3 regions of the Arthrobacter sp. D1-29 genome follow, and region 3 is predicted to be linked to each of the others. Evidence: riboswitches for the same ligand, from Rfam matches in the RefSeq annotation. Region 3 holds a riboswitch; each other region holds the start of a gene.
The links. Region 3 has a riboswitch for thiamine pyrophosphate ahead of M1E17_RS14075 (bifunctional hydroxymethylpyrimidine kinase/phosphomethylpyrimidine kinase). Riboswitches for the same ligand answer to the same signal wherever they lie in the genome.

Region 1 (7,522 bases), 490 kb from region 3:
CCCAGGCCGGTGCCGATCGGCGCTCCCAGCGGCATAACGGCTGTAGCTCCCAGGTTCTCGAGGCGCAGTGCCAGCACGGGGTCGTCGTTGGTGTACGCGAACACTTTAAACCCCCGGCTGACGAGCTGCTCCGTGGCGTCCACCAGTTCAACGGCATCAGGGAGGAGGGTCTGTTCGTCGGCAATGACTTCCAGCTTGACCCAGTCCGTCTCCAGGGCCTCGCGGGCCAGTTCGGCGGTCATGACTGCATCGCGCGCAGTGAAGCAGCCAGCCGTGTTGGGCAGGACACGGATGCCGTGGTCCACCAGCAGCTGGAACAGCGATCCCGACTCGGCAGGTGAATAGCGGCGCATCGCGACGGTAGTCAGCTCGGTCCCGGACGCCAGCAGGGCGGCGCCAAGCCCGTCCAGGCTGGGCGCGCCGCCGGTTCCCATGATGAGGCGGGATCCCAGCGCGACGCCGTCGATGATCAGTCTGTCCGCCTGCCCTGGCTCGTTTAGCGTGCTGATGCTGCTGGTTTCGGTCATGGTGTCAGCCTCCCTGGACTGCTGTGACCAGTTCCACGTCGTCACCGTCGGCGAGCGCCGTGACGTACCACTGGCTTCGGGGTACTACTTCGGAATTGTGTGCCACGGCCACGCCGAGCTTCTTGCCGTCAGTCGCCTGGCCGTCAGCTGCCAGCGGCCGGCCGGTGATTTGGCTGACAAGGGTGGTTATGGATGCGCCGTCGGACACGGCGTGATGCAAACCATTGAGGGTGATGTTCATACTGATTCCTTTTCTGGGTCGATGGCAGCTTCTGGGCCGATCGCGGCATCCGCATGAACAGGCGCGGCAACGGAAACGAGCGCGGAAAACCTGGCCGGGCTGAAGGGCAGCCAGCGCGGATCCGGCGTGCCGTCCATCAGGTTCCGGCAGATCACGGCAGCGGCGGGGGCGAGGAGTACGCCGTGACGGAAGAAGCCGGTGGCGATGATCAGCCCGGCAACGTGTTCTGCGCTTCCCGGAACGTTGACCCGGCCCAGCAGCGGAGCATTGTCCGGTGTCGCCGGGCGCGCCCTCGCTGTTATTTCCACAAGCTCCAGCTCTGCCACCGCCGGGACCAGGACCTGGGCATCACGCAGCAGCTGGTACACGCCGCCGGCGGACACAGCGCCATCCCCGGCATCGGACAGGGAATCCTCGCGCTGGGTTGCCCCGATCACCACTGTTCCATCCTGGCGCGGGACGATGTACACGGGCACTCCCCGTACCAGTCCGCGGATGGTGGATGTAACCAGCGGCCGGACATGCGGGGGGACGGCAAGCCTGAGGATGTCTCCGTACACCGGCCGAAGAGGCAGGCGCAGGCCGTGCGGCAGGCCAGACAGGGACGCTGCCTGCAGCCCGTTCGCCACCACGGTTTCGCCGGCCAGCACCTTGCCGCCGTCTGTCAGCAGCACGCCGCTGACCTTGCCGTCCTCCCAGAGGAGCGATGTGGCCCTTTGGGCGACGGCGAACCCTTCGCCGGCACCTTCGACGGCGGTTCCGGAACCTGGCTGGTGTTTAGCCAGGGCAAGCCGCAGGCACGCCAGGAGCTTCCGCGGATCGACCTGGTGGTCGGCGGGGATGTCCAGTGCGCAGGAGATGGCCGGACTAAGGAAGGCCTCCCGGGTCCGCGCCTCCCGGATGGTGAGCGGTTCCACCTGCAGTCCGCTGGCCTGCTGGACCGTCCGGAGGTCCATCAGGGCCCGGCGGTCCGCCGCATCCGCCCCGACGGCGATGGTCGGCGTCGGCAGGTAGCCCGGATCCAGTGCCGCCAGCCGGGCGAGGTCGGCCGCAAAGGCGGGCCACAGAGCTGACGACTCAAGCATCAGCTCCAGGAGGTCCTCCTCCTGGTAGTGCAGTTCGCTTACAGGCGCCAGCATGCCTGCGGCCGCCCAGCTGGCCCCCGCACCGGGGGCATCGTCGATGACCACCACGGACCGGCCGGAGCGCCTCGCTTCCCACGCGATGCCGTGGCCTATGACTCCGCCACCGATCACTGCAACATCTGCACGCAAAACAGCCGCGGCTGCAGTCGGGGCGGGGCCCCGCGCATTCCGGGATGGGGGGATCATGGTTTCCTTCCCTACGCCGGTATTAGCCGGATCAGGTCAAGCGGTCGGCTCTGACGCCCTCTCAGCCCGGCGCTTTATGACAGCTGCCGCGGGCTCCCGCAGTACCAGGCCAGTTTAGAGGAACTACGCTGGTTTCCATGAATACCGCCCTTTCCAACAGCACGGCCTCCAACAGCAGCCCCATCTCCACCGCACCAGACACCGCACCCGCCGCAGACATCACCGGCAGCTTCAGCAGCGCGCGGCTGTACCTGTGCACGGACGCACGCCGGGAGAAGGGCGATTTCGGCGACTTTGTGGATGCGGCCTTTTCCGGCGGCGTGGACATCATCCAGCTTCGCGACAAGTCCATCGAGGCGGCGGAGGAACTGGAACTCCTGGAAGTACTGAAAGCGGCGGCCCGGCGCCACGGCCGGCTGTGGGCAGTCAACGACCGTGCCGACGTCGCCCTGCTCTCCGAAGCCCCCGTTTTCCATGTCGGCCAGAAGGACCTCCCGCTGGCATCCGCACGCCTGCTCCTCGGGGACCGGGTCATAGGCCTGTCCACCCACAGCACCGGGCAGATCGACGCCGCCATCAGCGCTGGGACCGCCGCGAACAAGGCAGTCCCGCGGGCAGGCACCGAAGGCGCCCTTGCGGCCGGGCTTGATTATTTCTGCGTTGGACCCGTCTGGGCCACTCCCACCAAACCCGGCAGGGCCGCCGTCGGCCTGGACCTTGTGTCCTATGCAGCGCGCGCCGTCAGCGAAGCAGGCTCGGTCCCCGGCGCCCAGGCAGTCCCGTGGTTCGCCATCGGCGGCATTGACCTGGGCAACATTGAGCAGGTAGTCGAAGCTGGCGCCAGCAGGGTGGTGGTGGTCCGGGCCATCACCGAGGCCCCGGACCCCGCTGAGGCTGCGGCCGCCATGATTCAGGCATTGCAGGCCGGGGCGTCCTGAGCCCTGCTTCAACCCTGCCGGCTTGGCTGGCGGAGCGTCAGCGCCATGCCCGCCGGCTGGCTACTCCTCCACAACGATGCGGGCGCGTTGAGGGCCCGCTGCGTGCACTCCAGGCCAAAATCGGGCTAACCTGAATTTCGTGTCACATCATCGCCTGGCTCCCAACGTCCACGAGCTGACAAACGCCCTCGCGGAGGCCCTGAGCGCGCTGCGGACCGAGCTGGAATTGCCTGGGCCCTACCCCGAGGAAGCTGTGCGGGACGCGGAGGCGGCAGTGGCGGCACTGGAGCTGCCGGCAGTTGACCTGACCGACGTTGAGTTCCTGACCGTTGACCCGGAGTCGTCCACGGACCTTGACCAGGCACTGTTCATCGAGCGCGCCGGCGATGGCTACCGGGTCCTGTATGCGATTGCCGATGTCCCTGCCTTTGTGATCCCGGGCGGACCCCTGGATGCCGAAACCCGCCGTCGGGGGCAAACGTTCTACGCCCCGGACGGCCGGATTCCGCTGCACCCGGAGATCATCAGCGAACAGGCCGGCAGCCTCCTCGCGGGCCAACTGTGTGCGGCCTTCGTGTGGGACTTCGAGCTCGATGACGCGGCTAACGTGGTTTCGGTGGGTTTGCGCCGGGCCCGGATGCGCAGCCGCGCCAAGCTCAGCTACAAAGGCGCCCAGGCGGAGATCGACGCCGGAACGGCCTCCCCCGTCCTGCGGCTCCTCAAGGAAGTGGGTCTCAAGCGGGTTGAGTTGGAGCGCATGCGCGGCGGAGCGAGCCTGAACATGCCGGAGCAGGAAATCGTGCAGTTGCCCGACGGCGGCTACCGGATTGCCGCTGCGCCGCAGCTTCCCGTGGAGGATTGGAACGCCCAGATTTCCCTCATGACAGGAATGGCCGCCGCCGCTCTGATGCTCGAAGGGAAGGTGGGCATCCTGCGCACCATGGCGGCCCCGGATGAGCGCTCCCTGAACCATTTCAAACTCCAGACGGAAGCGTTGGGAAGGCCCTGGGATGGAGAAATCACCTACGGCGAATTCCTCCGCACCCTGGACCCTATGGAGCCGCGACAGCTTGCAATCCTGCATTCTGCGGGCATGCTCTTCCGCGGCGCCAGCTATACGGCGTTCGACGGCAACGTTCCGGAAGACGCCATCCAGGCCGCCATCGGAGCGGCGTATGCCCACACCACCGCTCCGCTGCGGCGGCTGATCGACCGCTTTGTCCTGGTGATCTGCGAAGCCCTGAGCAACGGAAGGCCTGTGCCGGACTGGGCACGGGAGGCACTGCCGTCCCTGCCGGTCATCATGGCGGGGTCCGACCAGTTGGCTTCGCGGATGGAGCGCATGGCGTTGGACACGGTGGAGGCCGCCCTGCTGGTCAACCACGTCGGCCAGGAATTCGATGCCATTGTGATCTCCGGATCCAAGCCCCGCAACGGCAACGACCGCAACGGCAACGACTCCGCCGGCAACGGTAACGGCCGCAACGGCAACGGAAAGAACGGGAACGGCGCCTCCGGGATCATCCAGATCGCAGAACCCGCTGTGACGGCCCGGTGCGGCGGCGACCTCGAATCGGGCACAAAAGTCAGGGTCCGGCTGATCTCCTCGGACATTGCCAGCAGGGAAGTCCACTTCGAACTGGTGGGGTAAAACTATTACCGCCAAGCCTCCCAGCATCCCCGCTTTGTGCGTGGTGTGAACGCCACGATGGGTGCCAAGGCCAGCATTCGAGTTCCGTACGGCTAGACTGAAGAAGTAGATATGGATGCCCGGTCGTTGATTTCGTTTGATTTTGAATTCAACAAGCCCGCCCCTACGCGATCTTGAGATACACCCGTTGGTCACCAGTGCCAGCATTTAGATAGCCCGCGATCGGCTTCCACTGGATTTGCTTGCGCGCTGAGCGTGCTCCGGATCGGCCTTGTTGGCCGGCCCGTTGAGCAGTCGGCGCCAACGCCCAAATGAATAAGGAAACTCCCCCGTGAGTGAATTGCATACCCACCAGCTTCTGATCGACGATTCCGGCCTTGAGATCCTTGAGCCGGAAGAAACCATCATCTCCGATGAGAAGCCGCACGAAATCGAGGAGAAATCCTTCGCGGACTACAACGTCCGGGCGGACATCGTCGAGTCCCTGGCCGATGCCGGGATCACGCATCCGTTCCCCATCCAGGCCATGACACTTCCGGTTGCCCTCTCAGGCCACGACATCATCGGCCAGGCCAAGACAGGCACCGGCAAAACGCTGGGCTTCGGCATCCCCGCGCTGCAGCGCGTGGTGGGACCGGACGACGCCGGATTCGACAAGCTCGCCGTACCCGGCGCGCCGCAGGCCCTGGTCATCGTGCCCACCCGTGAGCTGGCCGTCCAGGTAGCCAATGACCTGCAGAATGCCTCGCGCAAGCGCAATGCCCGCATCACCACCATCTACGGCGGCCGCGCTTACGAGCCCCAGGTGGAAGCCCTCCAGAAGGGCGTTGAGATCGTGGTGGGAACTCCCGGCCGGCTCATCGACCTTTACAAGCAAAAGCACCTCAGCCTGAAGAACGTGAAAATCGTCATTCTTGACGAGGCCGATGAAATGCTGGACCTTGGGTTCCTCCCGGACGTGGAAACCCTTATCGCGGGCACCCCGCCGGTCCGCCAGACGCTGCTCTTTTCGGCCACCATGCCGGGCCCGGTCATCGCCATGGCACGCCGCTACATGACGCAGCCCACGCACATCCGCGCCGCCGATCCCGACGACGAGGGCCTCACCAAGCGTGACATCCGCCAGCTCATCTACCGTGCCCACAGCATGGACAAGATCGAGGTGGTTGCGCGCATCCTGCAGGCACGCGGCCGCGGCCGGACCATCATCTTCACCAAGACCAAACGGACGGCCGCCAAGGTTGCCGAGGAACTCGTGGACCGTGGCTTCGCCGCCGCCGCCATCCACGGGGACCTGGGCCAGGGCGCCCGCGAGCAGGCCCTCCGCGCCTTCCGTAACAACAAGGTGGATGTTCTGGTGGCCACTGATGTTGCTGCCCGCGGCATCGACGTGGACGACGTCACCCACGTCATCAACTACCAGTGTGTCGAAGACGAAAAGATCTACCTACACCGCGTCGGCCGGACCGGCCGTGCCGGAAACAAGGGCACCGCTGTCACCTTTGTGGACTGGGACGACATGCCCCGCTGGGGCCTGATCAACAAGGCCCTGGGCCTGAGCGTGCCGGAGCCGGTGGAAACCTACTCCTCCTCGCCGCACCTGTTTGAGGATCTGGACATCCCGGAAGGCACCAAGGGCCGGCTTCCCCGCAACAAGCGCACGCTGGCCGGGGTTGACGCCGAAGTCCTCGAGGACCTCGGCGAAACCGGCAAGAAGAACTCCCGCAGCAGCAGTGGACGGGACTCTGCCCGGGACAGCGCGAAGGACAGCAGCCGCGACCGCACACGGTCATCCAGCCGCCGCAGCGGGACTGAAACAGCCGGCCGCTCAGGTGAGCGCCGCCGTCGTACGTCAGATGCGGCGACAGCCGGCACGGGTCCCGCCGCTGAACCGGCGGCTTCCGCTCCGGCTGATGGAGACCAGTCCCGGACGCGCCGCAGCCGGACCCGCACCCGCCGCCGCAACGGCGAAGTGGTTGCCGGTGGCGACACCGCCGCCCAGCCGGGCAGCACCGAGGCCTAACCGCCTCAATGACTGACATTGTCTGGGCGCCGGACGGCAGCAACCTGGTGGTTCACGCGGATAACGCGGATTTCCTCCCCTCGCTGCCGGACGGCGCCTTCACACTCATTTATGTGGACCCGCCGTTCAACACCGGCCGGGTCCAGCGGCGCCAGGAAACCAGGATGGTGGCCAACGCCGACGGCGCCGGAGACCGTGTGGGCTTCAAGGGACGCTCCTACGACACCATCAAGGGCGCCCTGCACCGGTACGACGACGCCTTCAGCGATTACTGGTCCTTCCTGGAACCCCGGCTCGTCGAGGCGTGGCGGCTGCTGGCCGACGACGGAACGCTGTACCTGCACCTTGATTACCGGGAAGTCCACTACGCCAAGGTGATGCTTGATGCCATCTTCGGCCGTGAGTGCTTCCTGAACGAGATCATCTGGGCCTACGACTACGGCGCCCGGGCCAAATTCCGCTGGCCCACCAAGCACGACAACATCCTTGTGTACGTCAAAAATCCGGTGAAGTACCACTTCGACAGTGCCGAAGTGGACCGCGAACCGTACATGGCACCGGGGCTTGTCACTCCCGCCAAACGTGAGCTCGGGAAGCTGCCCACCGACGTGTGGTGGCACACCATCGTCTCCCCCACCGGCAAGGAAAAAACCGGCTACCCCACGCAGAAGCCCGAGGGGCTCATCCGGCGTGTCGTGGCCGCCTCCAGCCGCCCGGGCGACTGGTGCCTGGACTTCTTTGCCGGTTCAGGAACCCTGGGTGCCGTCGCCGCGAAGCTGGACCGGAAGTTCGTGTGCGTGGACCAGAACCA
Region 2 (7,522 bases), 1.7 Mb from region 3:
TGGCCGGACTCGCGAAGCTGTCACCGTTGCTGGCACTGCTGTTCTTTGTGCCCGCCATGAACCTGGCCGGCATCCCGCCGTTCTCCGGGTTCCTGGGCAAGGTGGGGCTCATGCAGGCCGGCATCGAGTTGGGAACACCCCTGGCCTTCACCCTGGTCATTGGCGGCGTGGTCACCAGCCTCCTGACCCTCCTGGCCGTGGCCAGGGTCTGGAACCGTGCGTTCTGGCGGAAACCCTCGGATGCTGAGCACCCGGATCCTGTGCTCCTGGCCGCCCCCGAAGACTCCGACAGGGGCCGGCGCGGCGGCCGCAACAACGTGACGCTGCTGCCGCGCACCATGGTGGGCTCCACCCTGGGCCTGGTGCTGCTGGGTGTTGCGTTGACCGTGTTCGCCGGCCCGCTCTTCAAAGTCTCGGACCAGGCGGCCCAGGACATGCTGGACCGGTCCTCCTACATTCAGGCGGTGCTGGGCGATAACGCTCCGGTGCCTCTTGTCCTGGGCCCCGGGGGTGCCAAATGAGCCGGCGCCGGGTCTCACTGCGCCAGGAGTTGCCGCTCCTTGTCTGGCTTGTTGTGGTCTGGGGTGCCCTTTGGCAGGACTTCAGCCCCGGAAATCTCCTCTTCGGCGCCTTGCTGGCGGTGGTGGTGGCACGGATGTTCTACCTGCCGCCCGTGGAACTAAGTGGGCGCTTTAATCTTCTCCACGCCATTCCGTTTGCCCTGGCTTTCCTTGGCAAAGTGGTGGCAGCAAGCTTCCAGGTCTTGTACCTGGCAGTCGTCCGCGGGCCCAACGTCACCAACGCCGTGGTGGCCGTACCGTTGCGTAGCCACCAGGACCTGATGATGACGGCCACAGGCCACGTTATCTCCCTCATCCCGGGTTCCCTGGTGGTGGAGGTGGACCGTTCATCGTCAACTTTGTACGTCCACGGGCTCAACGTAAAAAACGCCGAGGATGTGGAGAACCTGCGCCGCGAAGTGCGGGCCATCGAAGCGGGGCTGATCCGCGTCATGGGAACCAGGGAAGAACTCGACGCCGTCCGGTTGGAGGCAGCATGATGCAGACCGTCCTGGCCGTCACGGCAATTATCCTTTCGCTGGCCGCGGCCGGCGCCATTATCAGGATCGCCCGCGGCCCTTCGCTCCTGGACCGGGTGCTGGCGTCCGACGTCCTGCTCGCCATCATCGGCGCTGCATTGTGCATTGACATGGCGGTGAACCGGCACCTGAACAACCTCATGCTGTTGGTGGCCCTGTCCATCATCGGCTTCATCGGCTCGGTGACCGTTGCCCGGTTCGTGGCGGACCGGCGGGAGCAGCCCCATGACTCCTGAGACCAGCACGCTGGATAGCGTCATTGACGCAGTGTCCGCGGTGTTTATGGTGGTGGGCGCACTGATGTCCCTGGCCGCCGCCCTCGGGCTGTTGCGCTTCCCGGACCTGATGAGCAGGATGCACGCGGCCACCAAGCCGCAGGTGCTGGGCCTGTTCCTGCTGCTGGCTGCCATCGGGCTGCAGCTGCGGACGTGGTGGGTGTGGCCGGTGCTGGCGGTGGCGTGGATTTTCCAGCTGCTGACTGTGCCGGTGTCCGCGCACATGGTGGGACGCGCCGGATACCGCACCAAGCACCTGCACAGGGAGCTGCTCAGTTCGGATGAGCTGGAGGCTGTGGTGCAGCGAGCCGCGGCCAAGACGGCCCAGGAGGACACTTCCGACGACCCCTCCCGGGACTAGGAGTTTTTGTCCATTTATGGCGACTTCACCACTGGAAAAGTCGCCACAAATGGACAAAAACTCCAGGGGGTGTGGGGGTGTTAGACGATGTCCTGGCTCTTCGCGAAACGGGTGATGGCGCGCTGGGTGCCGCGGTTGGCGAGCACCTGGATGATGGTGCTGACCGAGGCGGAGATGAGCGCAAACGTCAGGGCCGAACGAAGGCTGGTCGGAGTATCTTCGTCCCTGCCCGTGGGCGCCTTCCTGCCGGTGGATTTTTCCCAAACGGCGTTGACCACCTTGGTGCCGACCAGTCCGGCGCCGAGGCTAACGGCGGTGCCAATCAGCTTGATGAAGAGGTTCATTCTGCAGACTCCTTGCGGGCGGAAAAGGGACTGCCACTAGCCTAGCGTCCGCTGAGCCGGAGGCTCCCGGATCACGCGGCGGTTCGCTCTCAGCGTGGGCACGATCGGGCAGTGAAAACGGGTTATCTTGGGAAAAACCCTTCCCGGCAATGGTGCCGCTGAGAGACAGAAATCGAGGCGCTCAGACACATGGCTGCTGCGAAACCTCAGGCTTCGGCCGGACACGTCGTTCTGCTCGGTGACTCGATCCTGGACAACAAGGCATACGTCGACGGCGGTCCCGACGTCATCGCCCAGGTCCGCGCTGAGCTTCCACCCGGCTGGAATGCCACACTGCTGGCCGTGGACGGGGATGTGATTTCCGGGGTCCTGCAACAGCTTGCTTCGCTGCCCCGCGATGCCACCCACCTGGTGGTCAGCGCCGGCGGCAACGATGCACTTGGCTTTGCGTACCTGCTCGAATCGCCGGCCAGCTCCGTCGCGGAAGCCCTGAACCTTTTCAGCAGCGCCCAGGAACAGTTTGCCGCGGACTACGACCTGATGGCTGAAGCCGTTTCGGCCACTGGGATCCCCGTTGCCTTGTGCACGATCTACGACACTCCTGCCTCCACTGCGCAGCACCGGATCATCAAGACCGCCCTGGCGTTTTTCAACGACTGCATCAGCCGCGCGGCATTCTCGCGGGGCATGTCCCTGATAGACCTTCGCCTGATCTGCAACGAGGATGGCGACTACGCGAACCCTATCGAACCCTCCTCCCAGGGAGGGGCCAAGATCGCCCGGGCGGTTGCCGCCGTCGCGGGTCTTCAGGGTTACTCCGTTGAATCCAGGGTCATTGCCCGCTGACAAGCTGGTCTGCCGGCTGCCGCTGGTCATCGGGCTCCCAGCGGAGCAGGTCTCCGGGCTGGCAGGAGAGAACCTCGCACAGTGCCTCCAGAGTTGTAAAGCGCACTGCCTTGGCCCGGCCGTTCTTGAGCACCGCTAAGTTGGCGGGCGTGATCCCAACCCGTTCCGCCAGCACACCAACGGACATTTTGCGTTTAGCGAGCATCACATCAATATCCACGATGATGGGCATCAGATGACCTCGTCCAGCTCTGTCCGCAGGTGCTGTGCCTCCACGTCCCGGGCCACCGCCTGGGCGAGCAGAGTGCGGAGCACCAGGACGATGAGGGCCGCGCCCGCAATCAGCAGGGAGGCCCCGCAGATCAGCAGAACGATGCCCGGCGCCGCGTCCCCCGGGGCGAGAAGGACGGCAATCCCGAACACCAGGACGGATGCCGCCGCGACGGCTCCAAAAATGATGTCGACGTAGCGGAAAGCACCATGGGAGAACACTGTCCCCCGCCGCACCATGGTCAGCAGGCGCCACACGCAAACAAGGGTGACCTGGACGGTCATGATGCCCAGCACCACAATGGCGAGGAGTGGAATCCGAACGCCGACCAAATCCGCTCCGGCCTCCTCCAGGTCAACGGCCAGCAGCGGCACCATCCTTACCTGCACGAACAGCGAGCCGGCGAGCGCCACGGCGAGGACAATGCGCAGCACGAGGATGGTCAGTTTTCCCATCGGGATCTCCTTCAATATCGAGTAACAATGAAAGTCTATCGATATTCGGTAGATCACGCACCCTTTTGTAATCACGCTTTCGCTATTCGCGACCGAGAGCTGCGCCTACTTCCGGCCTAACGCTTCCAGCGCCCTGAACAAGGCCGGAGGCCGGGTTTCCAGAAGCTCAACGGGGCGGGCCCCTGCGAGGGCGGGCGAAGGGGAGACCATCCATAGGGTGAAGTGATTGTGGGGAATCTTCAAGGCCATGGCTCGCTGAAAAAGGTCCAGGACAGTGGGGTGGACAAGGCCGCCGGCGAGGAACTGGAATCCCGGGCAGTAAGTGCCCTCCCCAATGAAAACGCGGACCAGCTGCTGCATCACGGGTTCGGGATCCTCCATGAGCTCAGAGAGCCTGCGCTGGACCTGGTCCAGGGAAGGCAGGGTGAATTCCGTTCTGATCGCGGCCCACGTCTGGTCGCTAATTGGCGGCCAGCCGGATCTCACCGGGGCCTAACAGCTCTCGGCTATGGACTCCAGGAACCACTGCCTGGAAAGGTGTTCGCGGCGCAGGGTGAAAATGCGGACGGCAGAGCTTGATCCGAGACACACTTGGGCACGCCAGTACTCGACCTTTTCGGGGCTATCGCTGCCACCAAACCACTGCGTGGGCGTGCCTGCCACCGGCCAGACATCGCCTTGGTACCGCACGGCCAGGGGCTTGCCTGCAAGGTTGAACCTGACATCAACGGCGATGTCCACGGCTGTTTCATCAGCTGTAACTGTCACGGCTTATGCACTCTCCCAATTCCCGTTTGCTCAGGATCCCATAGAGGAATCCTAGAACATATATTCGTATTACGTTCCAATGCGTCCTGCCCGTGGCCTGCGGTTTTACGTCGTTGACAGGTGTTCGCGATCCTATGGAGAGTATGGAGGAGGGGTCTGACAAAGGCCGCCTCGATCCTGGGGGCGCGGCTTGATGCCACGCCCTTCAGGACGCAGCCCCGTATGTGCCTGCCGCCAGGCTGTTGGCACGGACACTGAAGGGGGATTCATGCGTCGCCGTATGACGTTCGTTGTTGGTGCTGCCATCTTCGTTGGAGTGGCGCCGGCATGAATGATATTAGGAATCCGGAAGTGCCCCGAAGCTACCTCGCCTGCATCGACGCCAGGATTTCCCGCAGCGCCTCGACCACCAGGTCGTGGTCCTGCTGCTGGGGCAACCCGGACACTGTGACCGTGGCTACCGCGCCCACACCCGCCACGTACAGCGGGAAGGAGCCGCCGTGCGGGGCGTACCGGGACTCGTCGAACCAGCCCTCGTCCTCCACCCGGCCGCCGCCCCGCCGTCCGCGGAGCCCCACCAGCAGGGACGGCATCTCATAGCGGGCGGCCGTGCGCTGCTTCGCCCGGATCCAATGTTCGTTATCAGGTGTGGCCCCGTCCAGGGCCACGTGGAAAAGGACCTGCTCACCCTTGGTGATATCGATGGCAATGGGCAACCGACGGCCTTTGCCCAGTTCCACCAGGAGCAGTCCGAGGTTGAGGGCATCGTCCTTGGTGAAATGCGGGAACTGCAGCTCGCTGATCTCTGCCTCGATCCGGGCAATCAAGGCTTCAAGCGACCCTTCCGGCTGGCTCACGGCAGAGTCCGGATCAAACGTCGTCACAGGGGAGGGTTCGGCAGTCATGGCCCACAATCTACCCCTCTCGCGGTGTAAACTGGACCACGCCCACAAGGGCAGATTTATTTACGACAGGGGAGCGCCGCCGTCGGGCATCACTGGCTTTGCCAGGGAACCGCAGGTGGGCGCTGAGAGTGCGGACAGCCGCAGACCCTCGAACCTGATCCGGTTAGTACCGGCGCAAGGGAGTCGAGTTCTCGAAGTGTCCGGCAGGGCGGCCGATGCCGCGCGCCGGGGTGCACTTTCCCCTCCTGTTCCTCAGGAGGACCATTATGACAACTGCAACAATCAAGAAGACCGGCAACTCCTGGCGTGTGGTGGACATCGTGGTGGCCGCCCTCATCGCCATCGCCGGCGGCGTGATCTTCTGGGCCTGGTCCCAGGGCGCCGGAATCGTCTCCGCCCCCATGAACGCCGTCTACCCGCCGCTGACCGGCCTGATCGCCGGCGGCTGGATGATCCCGGCGGTACTGGGCATGCTGATAATCCGCAAGCCGGGCGCTGCCATCTTCTGCGAAACCGTGGCCGCCACGGGCGAGCTCATCATGGGATCGCAGTACGGCGCCACCGTGCTGATCTCCGGACTCCTGCAGGGCCTGGGCGCCGAACTGGTGTTCTTCCTGCTGGTCTACGGCAATTTCAAGTTCAAGTCGTTCCTGCACCAGAAGTTCAACCTCATCGCTGCGCTGCTGGCCGGTGCCGCTGCCGGGCTCTTCTGCGGCCTCAACGACTCCTTTATGCCGTGGGGCTGGAACATCGCCTATGAGGCCGGTGACAAGCTGGCCTACATCCTGTTCTGCACTCTCTCCGGTGCCATCATCGCCGGCGCCCTGTCCTGGATCGCCACCCGCGGCCTGGCCAAGACCGGCGTCCTCAGCTCCTTCGCTTCCCGCAAGGCCGCTTCGGAGCGCGTCTTCAACTGATGACACCTCCCGACGCCGGCGCTTCTGCTGCGCGGCCCGCTTCAGTTTCCGCCCGGGGCTGGGGCTGGCGGCATGCCGGCCGCTCCACACCCGCCGTCCGGGGACTCGATCTGGAGATCGGCCCGGGCGAGCGGGTGCTGCTCCTGGGCCCCTCAGGAGCGGGGAAATCCACACTCCTGCACGCCCTTGCCGGTGTGCTGGGGGATGAAGAGGACGACGCCGACGAAACCGGTTCGCTGCTCATTGACGGTTCGGCTCCGCGGGAGCGGCGAGGCCGGGCCGGGCTTATGCAGCAGGATCCGGAAACGCAGGTGGTGCTCTCGCGGCTTGGTGACGACGTCGCCTTTGGTGCCGAGAACCTGGCAGTGCCCCGGGAAGAGATCTGGCGGCGGGTCAATGAAGCACTTGAGGACGTGGGGCTCCGCAGCGCCGGCTCCAGGCAGAATTCAGGCGGACAGGGTTCTGCCGGACAGAGTGCTGCCGGACAGGCTGCCGCCGGACAGGGTGCCGGCGGGCTGCCGCTGGACCACCCGACGTCGGCCCTGTCCGGCGGGCAGAAGCAGCGCCTCGCGCTGGCCGGCATTCTGGCCATGCGGCCAGGGCTGATCCTGCTGGATGAACCGACGGCTAACCTGGATCCTAACGGGGTGCTGGAGGTCCGCGACGCCGTGGGCCGCTGCCTGGATAAGACCGGCGCCACACTGGTGGTGGTGGAGCACCGCGTCTCCGTCTGGAAAGACCTGGTGGACAGGATTGTGGTGCTGCAGCCGGGCTCTGACTCGGCGTCTGCAGTCCTGCTTGACGGCCCTCCGGACCAGGTGCTTGCAGATGCCCGGGACATGCTGGCCGGCGCCGGCGTCTGGGTGCCGGGCTACGTCCCTGCCACCCGGGCCCGCAGTTCGCCGGGTTCGGGCGGACTTCTGCTGGCCGCCGAGGAACTGGCAGTGTCCCGCGAACGGCCCCGCCGCCGCGGCTTCACGACCATTGCGCCTGTGCCGGTGCAGGAGGGGATTTCCGCGCAGGTCCGCGAGGGGCGCGCGCTGACGGTGACCGGCCCCAACGGCTCCGGGAAATCCACCTTCGCGCTCACACTCGCGGGGCTGTTGGCGCCGGTCCGCGGAAAAGTTTCGGCAACCGTGGACCTGAGCCGCGGCGCGGGTATCGATCCTTTCCGATGGAAGGCCAACCAGCTGATTTCCCGGGTGGGCACCGTGTTCCAGGAGCCCGAGCACCAGTTCGTCACCGGGCGCGTCCTTGACGAGTTGATGTTTGGTCCCCGCC
Region 3 (7,522 bases):
AACCCATGATGTTCCTGGTGGGCGCGCTCTTCGGCCTGGCCTGGTGGTACGGCATCCGTACGGGCATCAGGATCGATTCCGAGGCGGCTCAACGGGAACGCGAGCAGGCGCAGTGGGATGCAGCCCACCCGGGCGGTCCCCAGCAGCCCCAGGATCAGAAACAGGATCCCAAGACTCAGGATCCCCAGACTCAGGATCCCTAAAGCAAGACCCGTAGAATTGTCCCGAAACCCCACCAACGCATTGGAGCAACTGTGAGCATTGAGCGCACCCTGGTTTTGATTAAGCCCGACGGCGTGGCCCGCAACCTGAGCGGCGCCATCCTGAGCCGCATCGAGGCCAAGGGCTACACCCTTGCCGAGCTGAAGAAGGTGGACGCAAGCCGTGAGCTGCTGGAGCAGCACTATGAGGAACACGTGGGCAAGCCGTTCTATGAACCGCTCGTGGAGTTTATGCTCAGCGGCCCGGTTGTCGCCGCAATCTTCGAAGGCCACCGTGTGATCGAAGGCTTCCGTTCCCTCGCTGGAACGACCGACCCCACAACGGCAGCTCCCGGTACCATTCGAGGCGACTTTGGCCGCGACTGGGGCCTGAAGGTGCAGCAGAACCTTGTCCACGGATCAGATTCGGTGGACTCCGCCGAGCGCGAAATCAAGATCTGGTTCCAGGACTAGGTCCTGGCCGCTTGAACCCTTCGCCCACCTAAGGCGCGAACGAACACTTGAGGCCCCCGTTTCGAAAGGAACAGGGGCCTCAAGTGTTCGTTCGCGCCGTCTTTGGTGCGGCGGTGCTCTGCGGTGGGCGTTGTGCGGCGGGGACTAGAATCCTGAGGTTCCTACGAACACCTGGATGAAGGCGAAGAAGATGGTGGCGATGACAGCCACGTAAAGCAGCGCGGTCACGATCCAGCCTGAGTCGCCCAGGACGCGCGCGGCACCGGCGGGCACCGGAATGGCACCCTGCGCGACGTTCCTCACCGTTACCCAGACGAACAGAGGGATCATGGCAGCCCAGACCACCATGCAGAACGGGCACAGGATGTGGATTTCATACAAGGCCTGGAACCACAGCCACACCACAAACGCAAAGCCCAGCGTCACGCCCGCCTGGAGTCCCAGCCAGTACCAGCGGGCAAAATTGGCGCCAGCCAGCAGGGCCATGCCCGTGGTGATGATGACCGCGAATGCCACGATGCCAATGAACATGTTGGGGAACCCGAACACGGAGCTTTGCGGCGTCTGCATTACCTGACCGCACGAGATCCAAGGGTTAACGTCGCAGACGGTGGTGTGGTTCGGATCCTTGAGTACCTCAAGCTTTTCCAGCACAAGGATGCCCGAAGCCAGCCAGCCGATGGCCCCGGTGATGACCAAAAGCCAGCCAAAGGGCCGGTTCCGCGCCATGCGCGGTACGCCGGCGTCCGTGATGGGTTCCGGCGCGGACACCGGGGCTGCGGCCGGGCTGCCGGCGCCCCTGGCAGGGGAGATACTGGGCATGGTTCGTTGCGTCCTTTGCATCGGGTGCTCCTTGCCCTGATTGTAACGCCGGCGGCTGGAGACGGGACTCAGCCTGCGGAACCAGCCACTCACCGGATGCGGTTGCCTCCGCCGTGTTCCAGCCGGTGTGTGAGAGAATGAACGTGGCTGGAGACCGACCCACATTCGGACTCCGGTCCGGTGGCTTGTTCCCAAGACCGCCAATGATGAGCAGGGCAGGCATCGGATTCTCTGATCCGGCTTCCCGCAATTCCATTGGTCGGCACCTGGTTGTGGCGTGTAGAACAACGGGTTTTCAGAACACAGCCGACGGCTCCCACGGGCTGCCGCACCCCACTGCCGGTGCGAACCTGGGAGTATCCACTTGACTTCTGTCAATGCCTGCGGGTTTTGACAATATGTGCCCCAATGGGTGCCGGATGTGGCGGTACGTCAGGGGCAGGAGTGTTGCCACATATGGAAAATGAACAAGTACTAGCCGTTAACGACAATGCAGCTGTTAGCGACCACCCGGGAGCGCCGGAAGCCCCCAAGAAAGCCCCCAGGACCCGCCGGAAAGCAGCCCCGGCAGCAAGTGACGCCGGGGAGACCGCAGGGGCGGATGCATCCGCTGCGGACGCCCCGCCTGCGGATGCCCCGGTCGCAGATGCCCCAGTCGCAGAGGCCCCTGTTGCAGACGCCCCGGAAGCCAAGGCGCCTGTCCGCCGCACACGCGCCCGCAAGAAGGCTGACACAGCAGAGCCACTGCCGGCCTTCGCTGTAGAAGAGGCCGGCACCGTCGTGGATGATCAGCCTGCCGCCGCCCAGCCTGAGCCGGAAGCTGCCGCTGCTGGTCCCGACGCCGAGGCCGAGGCGAAGCCTGTGCGCCGCCGCCGTGTTGCCACCCGCAAGATGTCTGCCGCCGAGCCAATGTCCGCAGCCGAGCCAATGTCCGCAGCCGAGCCACTGTCCGCCCCGGTGGCCGGGCCCGCTGCCGCGGAAGTGGAAACGCCCGCCGGTCAGGAAGGGACTGCTGTGGAGGCTGCTGCCCCCACGGCCACAGAGCCTGAAGCCGCACCGGCACCTGAAGCGGCACAGGCACCCGAGCCGGCGCCTGTTGCCAAAGCCGAGGAAGCAGCACCGGCTGAACCAGCCAGCCCCTTTGGATCGCTTTTCCTGGAGCCGTCGCCCACCTCAGTGCTGTTCCAGGCCCCCGACCTGAGCACGGTGGCCCGCCAGGCGCCTCCCGCTCCGGCCGCAGCTGTGGAAGAAGCAGAGGATGACGACACCGAGGACGGCTCCGGCGACGACGCCGGTGTCCGCGGCAGGCGCCGCAGCCGTGGCCGCCGCGGGCGGAGCCGCACCGGCGGCCGTGATCTTGAGGGTGATAGCGCCGAAGGCGGCCAGGACAGCGCCGCGGACGACGCCGATGAGGAGTCTGCCGGTCAGGCTGAAGAGGGCGTGACCTCCCGCCGTCGACGCCGCCGCCGCCGGGGCGAGCAGGACCTTGAACTTACCGGGGGCGGCGATGATGACCCGCCCAACACCGTGACCCGTGTCCGTGCCCCGCGCGCCGTCACCGAGCCGATAGTCAACAACCGGGTGACCAGCGTCAAGGGCTCCACGAGGCTGGAAGCCAAGAAGCAGCGCCGCCGGGAGTCCCGCGACACGGGCCGCCGCCGCACCGTCATCACCGAGGCCGAGTTCCTTGCCCGCCGCGAGTCGGTGGACCGGCAGATGATCGTCCGCCAGCGCGACGACAGAATCCAGATCGCAGTCCTGGAGGACGGCGTCCTGGCTGAGCACTTCGTCTCCAAGACCCAGCAGGATTCCCTGATCGGCAACGTCTACCTGGGCAAGGTCCAGAACGTCCTGCCGTCCATGGAAGCAGCCTTCGTTGACATCGGACGAGGCCGCAACGCCGTGCTCTACGCCGGCGAAGTGAACTGGGAGGCCGTCAACCTCGAAGGCAAGCAGCGCCGCATCGAGAATGCGCTGAAATCCGGAGATACGGTCCTGGTCCAGGTCACCAAGGACCCCGTGGGCCACAAGGGTGCACGCCTGACCAGCCAAATTTCCCTTCCGGGCCGCTACCTCGTGTACGTGCCCGGCGGTTCCATGACCGGAATCTCACGCAAGCTGCCCGACGTCGAACGTAACCGCCTCAAGCGCATCCTGAAGGACCGGCTCCCGGAGCACGCCGGCGTTATTGTCCGCACAGCGGCCGAGGGCGCTTCCGAGGAGGAGCTTACCCACGACATCAACCGGCTGCGGGCGCAGTGGGAGGGCATCGAAGGCCAATCCACGTCCACCAAGATCCTCGCCCCGGAACTGCTGTACGGCGAACCGGACCTCACCATCAAGGTGGTCCGCGACGTCTTCAATGAGGATTTCTCCAAGCTGATCGTCTCCGGCGAGGAGGCATGGGACACCATTGAGGCCTACGTCACGTATGTTGCGCCTGACCTGGTGGCCCGGCTGGAAAAGTGGACCAAGGATCAGGACATCTTCGCGGCCTGGCGGATCGATGAGCAGATTCACAAGGCCCTGGACCGCAAGGTGTTCCTGCCGTCCGGCGGCTCCCTCGTGATCGACCGCACCGAAGCCATGACAGTGGTGGACGTCAACACCGGCAAGTTCACCGGCAGCGGCGGAAACCTTGAGGAAACCGTCACCAAGAACAACCTGGAAGCGGCCGAGGAAGTTGTCCGCCAGCTCAGGCTCCGCGACATCGGTGGCATCATCGTCATCGACTTCATCGACATGGTGCTGGAGTCCAACAGGGACCTGGTGCTGCGCCGGATGGTGGAGTGCCTGGGCCGCGACCGTACCAAGCACCAGGTGGCTGAGGTCACCTCGCTGGGCCTTGTCCAGATGACCCGCAAGCGGATGGGAACCGGGCTTCTCGAAGTCTTCGGAGAGCAGTGCGAGGTCTGCGCCGGCCGCGGCATCGTCACCCACGATGATCCCGTGGAGCACCGCCGGGCCAACATCGTTGCCGCCGAGCACCACGTGCAGCGCTCTGACACCCGCCCGGACGCCCATCGCCAGGAGCGGACAGACAGCCAGCGGACGGACAGCCAGCGGACAGAAAGCCAGCCGGGCGCACGCACCGACCGCAAACGGCGCCGCGGACGGGGAGGCCAGCCGCTGGACGTCGCTCCGGCTGCGCCCATCCAGATCCACACGGTCCACCCCGACCCCAGCGACGCCGAGCGCCATGCCAAGGCTGAGGCCACCAGGGCAGCCCTTGCCAACATTGCGGCCGCAGCACACGCCGCGCACCTGCACGACGAGGAGGCGGCTCAGGCTGCCGCCCGCGGAGTCCAGGCCCCGGCTTCCCCGGAAGCAGAGCAGGCCACGCCTGCTGCAGTGCCCGAACGGCACCAGCCTGACACGTCCGGCCGTCCAGCGGCCGTGCTGACATTCGGCGGTGAGCAGGTGGTGCTGCCGTTTGTGGAGCACGTGGAGGACCAGGCACAGAAGCCTGCACTGACGCTGGACCGCCTCGCTGAGGCATTCGCCCACCTTGGCGAGCCGGCTCCTGCAGAGGAACGCCCGCAGGTTGCCCTTCCGCAGGCGGAGCCAGGACGTGTCCAGCCGGAGCAGGCTGGGCGAGAGCAGGCCGGACGTGAGCAGATCCAAGCAGGACGTCCTGCCCGCCAGCCGGAGCCCGCGGTGGAGGAAAAGGACTACTCCGACCACACGGCTGAGCAGTCGCGCTCCCGCCGCCCGCGCCGTAACAGGAGTGCCAGCCGGGCCCAGGGTGCTGCCAACGCCACCTCGGTGGAACACCACGAAGGTACGCACGCAGCGCCGGAAGGTCACTCGCATTCGGCCAAGGCCCCGGAGCCTGCGACGGTTGCCAAGGGTGACCGGTCGGCCGGAGCCGAGGCTCCGATCATCCTGGGCGTAGGAGTGCCGGCGTCCGAACTCTAACAGCGGAACCCTAACAGCGGAGCCACGCTGTCGGGATGCCCGGCTGGGCCGTGATTAGTCACGGCCCAGCCGGGCATTCGCCTTTTAAGGCACTCGCCTTTAACTGGGAAGCGCCTCCAACCGGTACCTGCCGTTGTGCCTATCAACGGCGGAACAGCGCCGGCCGCAGCCAAAGCGTCACCTTTAACAGGGATGCCGCCCAGAACGCTACGCTGGGTGACTGACACGGGGTGCCGCGCAGAAGGCCGGCTGAGATCCACACCCGTTGAACCTGTCCGGCTAGCACCGGCGAAGGGATGTCTTCTTTGTCGTCAACATCAGTCCTGCCTCCAGCAGCGCCCGCATCAGCAACAACACCAACATCAACGCAATCCACACTGACGCAGCCAAAAGCGGCCGGCGTCCTGCGGGACGTCCCACGCGTCCTGTCCATCGCCGGTTCCGATCCCTCCGGCGGCGCCGGCATCCAGGCCGACCTGAAAAGCATTGCGGCCCACGGGGGCTACGGCATGGCTGCCATCACCGCCCTCACGGTCCAAAACACGCAGGGTGTCCGTGCCGTGCATGTACCGCCGGCCTCGTTTCTGGCCTGGCAGCTGGATGCCATCAGTGACGACATCACCGTCGATGCCGTCAAGATCGGCATGCTCGGTGATGCTGACGTGATGGCGGCGGTGCGTAACTGGCTGGAGAAGGTGCGCCCCGCCGTCGTCGTCCTGGATCCTGTAATGGTGGCCACCAGCGGGGACCGGCTGCTCGCCGAGTCGGCTGAGGCAGCGCTTCAGGGGCTCTTGCCACTGGCGGACCTGATCACCCCCAACCTGGCGGAACTGGCGATTCTACTTGGCGAGCCGCAGGCGGGCAGCTGGCCCGAGGCGCTGGAGCAGGGCCGCAGGCTGGCGGCCGCGACGGGTGCCACGGTCCTCGTCAAGGGCGGCCATCTCGACGGCGGCGATTGCCCGGACGCCCTGGTCAACACCGGGGGAGTGCTCTCCGAGGACGTGGTAGTAGTGCCAGGCGCAAGGATCCGCACCCGCAACAGCCACGGCACCGGCTGCTCGCTGTCCTCGGCAATGGCCACCACGCAGGCACGGCTGGGCGATTGGGAAGCCTCCCTGCGCCAGGTCAAGCCCTGGCTTGCCGCCGCGCTGCAGGCTTCCGCCGGGCTCGAGGTGGGATCGGGCAACGGCCCCATCCATCATTTCCATCATCTCCAGCCAGCACAGCCGGGGACGTCGGACGCCGGATGGACACCACTGGCGGCGGCGGACTTCGCTGACGTCCTCTGGGCAGCAGCGGCGCCGGACCTTGAGGCCATCTACGGACTGGAGTTCATCCGGGACCTTGCAGACGGCAGCCTGGCCGAAAAGCACTTCGCCTACTATCTCGCACAGGACGCCACGTACCTGAACGGCTATTCCCGGGTGCTCGCCCGGGCCAGTGCCCTGGCCCCCACCGAGGCGGAGCAGCTGTTCTGGGCCAGGTCTGCCCAGCAGTGCCTGGAGGTTGAATCGGAGTTGCACCGCAGCTGGCTCAGCACCAGGACCACGGACACGGTTCTGGGCCCCGTCACCAAGTCCTATGTCGACCATCTGCTGGCCGCCTCTGCTTCTGGCAGTTATGCGGTGCTGGTGGCGGCAGTCCTTCCGTGCTTCTGGTTGTATGCCGAGGTGGGCAAAACGCTTCACGCGGAGTTCGTGGCAGCGGGCGAACCGGCTGCCCACCCGTACGCCGCCTGGCTGCGGACCTACGCCGACGAAGACTTTGCCGCCGCCACCCGGCAGGCAATAGCCATGACGGACGACGCCGGGCGGCGGGGATCGGAGGATGAGCGCGCAGCGATGATCCTGGCATTCCGGCAATCCTGCCGTTTCGAGGTCGAATTCTTCGACGCGCCGCGGCTGCATGCCTGATCGCCTGCAGGCGCCGCAGCCGGTACGATAGTCGGGCACGGTTCCGGATGTCGGTGTGCCGCCCACCTTGTGGTGCCTATCACAGACAACCCGCCGGAACCAGCCTCATTTGCGGCCGAAGGCAAAATTAGCGTATTCTAGATCTTCGGTGCTTACGCCAACACTTGGGTTATGACCCTGGAAGCAGCCCGCTTG

Region 1: linked by a shared signal. The riboswitch ahead of thiO (glycine oxidase ThiO) and the one ahead of M1E17_RS14075 (bifunctional hydroxymethylpyrimidine kinase/phosphomethylpyrimidine kinase) in region 3 are both predicted to bind thiamine pyrophosphate.
Region 2: linked by a shared signal. The riboswitch ahead of M1E17_RS21805 (ECF transporter S component) and the one ahead of M1E17_RS14075 (bifunctional hydroxymethylpyrimidine kinase/phosphomethylpyrimidine kinase) in region 3 are both predicted to bind thiamine pyrophosphate.

Annotation. Positions count from the first base shown of each region.
Region 1 is NZ_CP096383.1:3,600,725-3,608,246, forward strand. It holds gene M1E17_RS16170 (thiazole synthase) at 1-527, opposite strand, end outside; gene thiS (sulfur carrier protein ThiS) at 532-768, opposite strand; gene thiO (glycine oxidase ThiO) at 765-2,099, opposite strand; TPP riboswitch at 2,091-2,209, opposite strand; gene thiE (thiamine phosphate synthase) at 2,237-3,037, shown strand; gene M1E17_RS16190 (RNB domain-containing ribonuclease) at 3,177-4,688, shown strand; gene M1E17_RS16195 (DEAD/DEAH box helicase) at 5,020-6,711, shown strand; gene M1E17_RS16200 (DNA-methyltransferase) at 6,720-7,522, shown strand, end outside.
Region 2 is NZ_CP096383.1:4,777,581-4,785,102, reverse strand. It holds gene M1E17_RS21860 (Na+/H+ antiporter subunit D) at 1-521, shown strand, start outside; gene M1E17_RS21855 (Na+/H+ antiporter subunit E) at 518-1,060, shown strand; gene M1E17_RS21850 (monovalent cation/H+ antiporter complex subunit F) at 1,057-1,335, shown strand; gene mnhG (monovalent cation/H(+) antiporter subunit G) at 1,325-1,735, shown strand; gene M1E17_RS21840 (DUF4235 domain-containing protein) at 1,816-2,079, opposite strand; gene M1E17_RS21835 (GDSL-type esterase/lipase family protein) at 2,269-2,925, shown strand; gene M1E17_RS21830 (helix-turn-helix domain-containing protein) at 2,912-3,157, opposite strand; gene M1E17_RS21825 (DUF2975 domain-containing protein) at 3,157-3,651, opposite strand; gene M1E17_RS21820 (hypothetical protein) at 3,757-4,032, opposite strand; gene M1E17_RS21815 (hypothetical protein) at 4,144-4,419, opposite strand; gene M1E17_RS21810 (heme-degrading domain-containing protein) at 4,782-5,324, opposite strand; TPP riboswitch at 5,382-5,523, shown strand; gene M1E17_RS21805 (ECF transporter S component) at 5,591-6,241, shown strand; gene M1E17_RS21800 (ABC transporter ATP-binding protein) at 6,241-7,522, shown strand, end outside.
Region 3 is NZ_CP096383.1:3,115,027-3,122,548, reverse strand. It holds gene M1E17_RS14095 (DUF4233 domain-containing protein) at 1-203, shown strand, start outside; gene ndk (nucleoside-diphosphate kinase) at 255-674, shown strand; gene M1E17_RS14085 (vitamin K epoxide reductase family protein) at 819-1,496, opposite strand; gene M1E17_RS14080 (Rne/Rng family ribonuclease) at 1,953-5,414, shown strand; TPP riboswitch at 5,631-5,728, shown strand; gene M1E17_RS14075 (bifunctional hydroxymethylpyrimidine kinase/phosphomethylpyrimidine kinase) at 5,711-7,327, shown strand.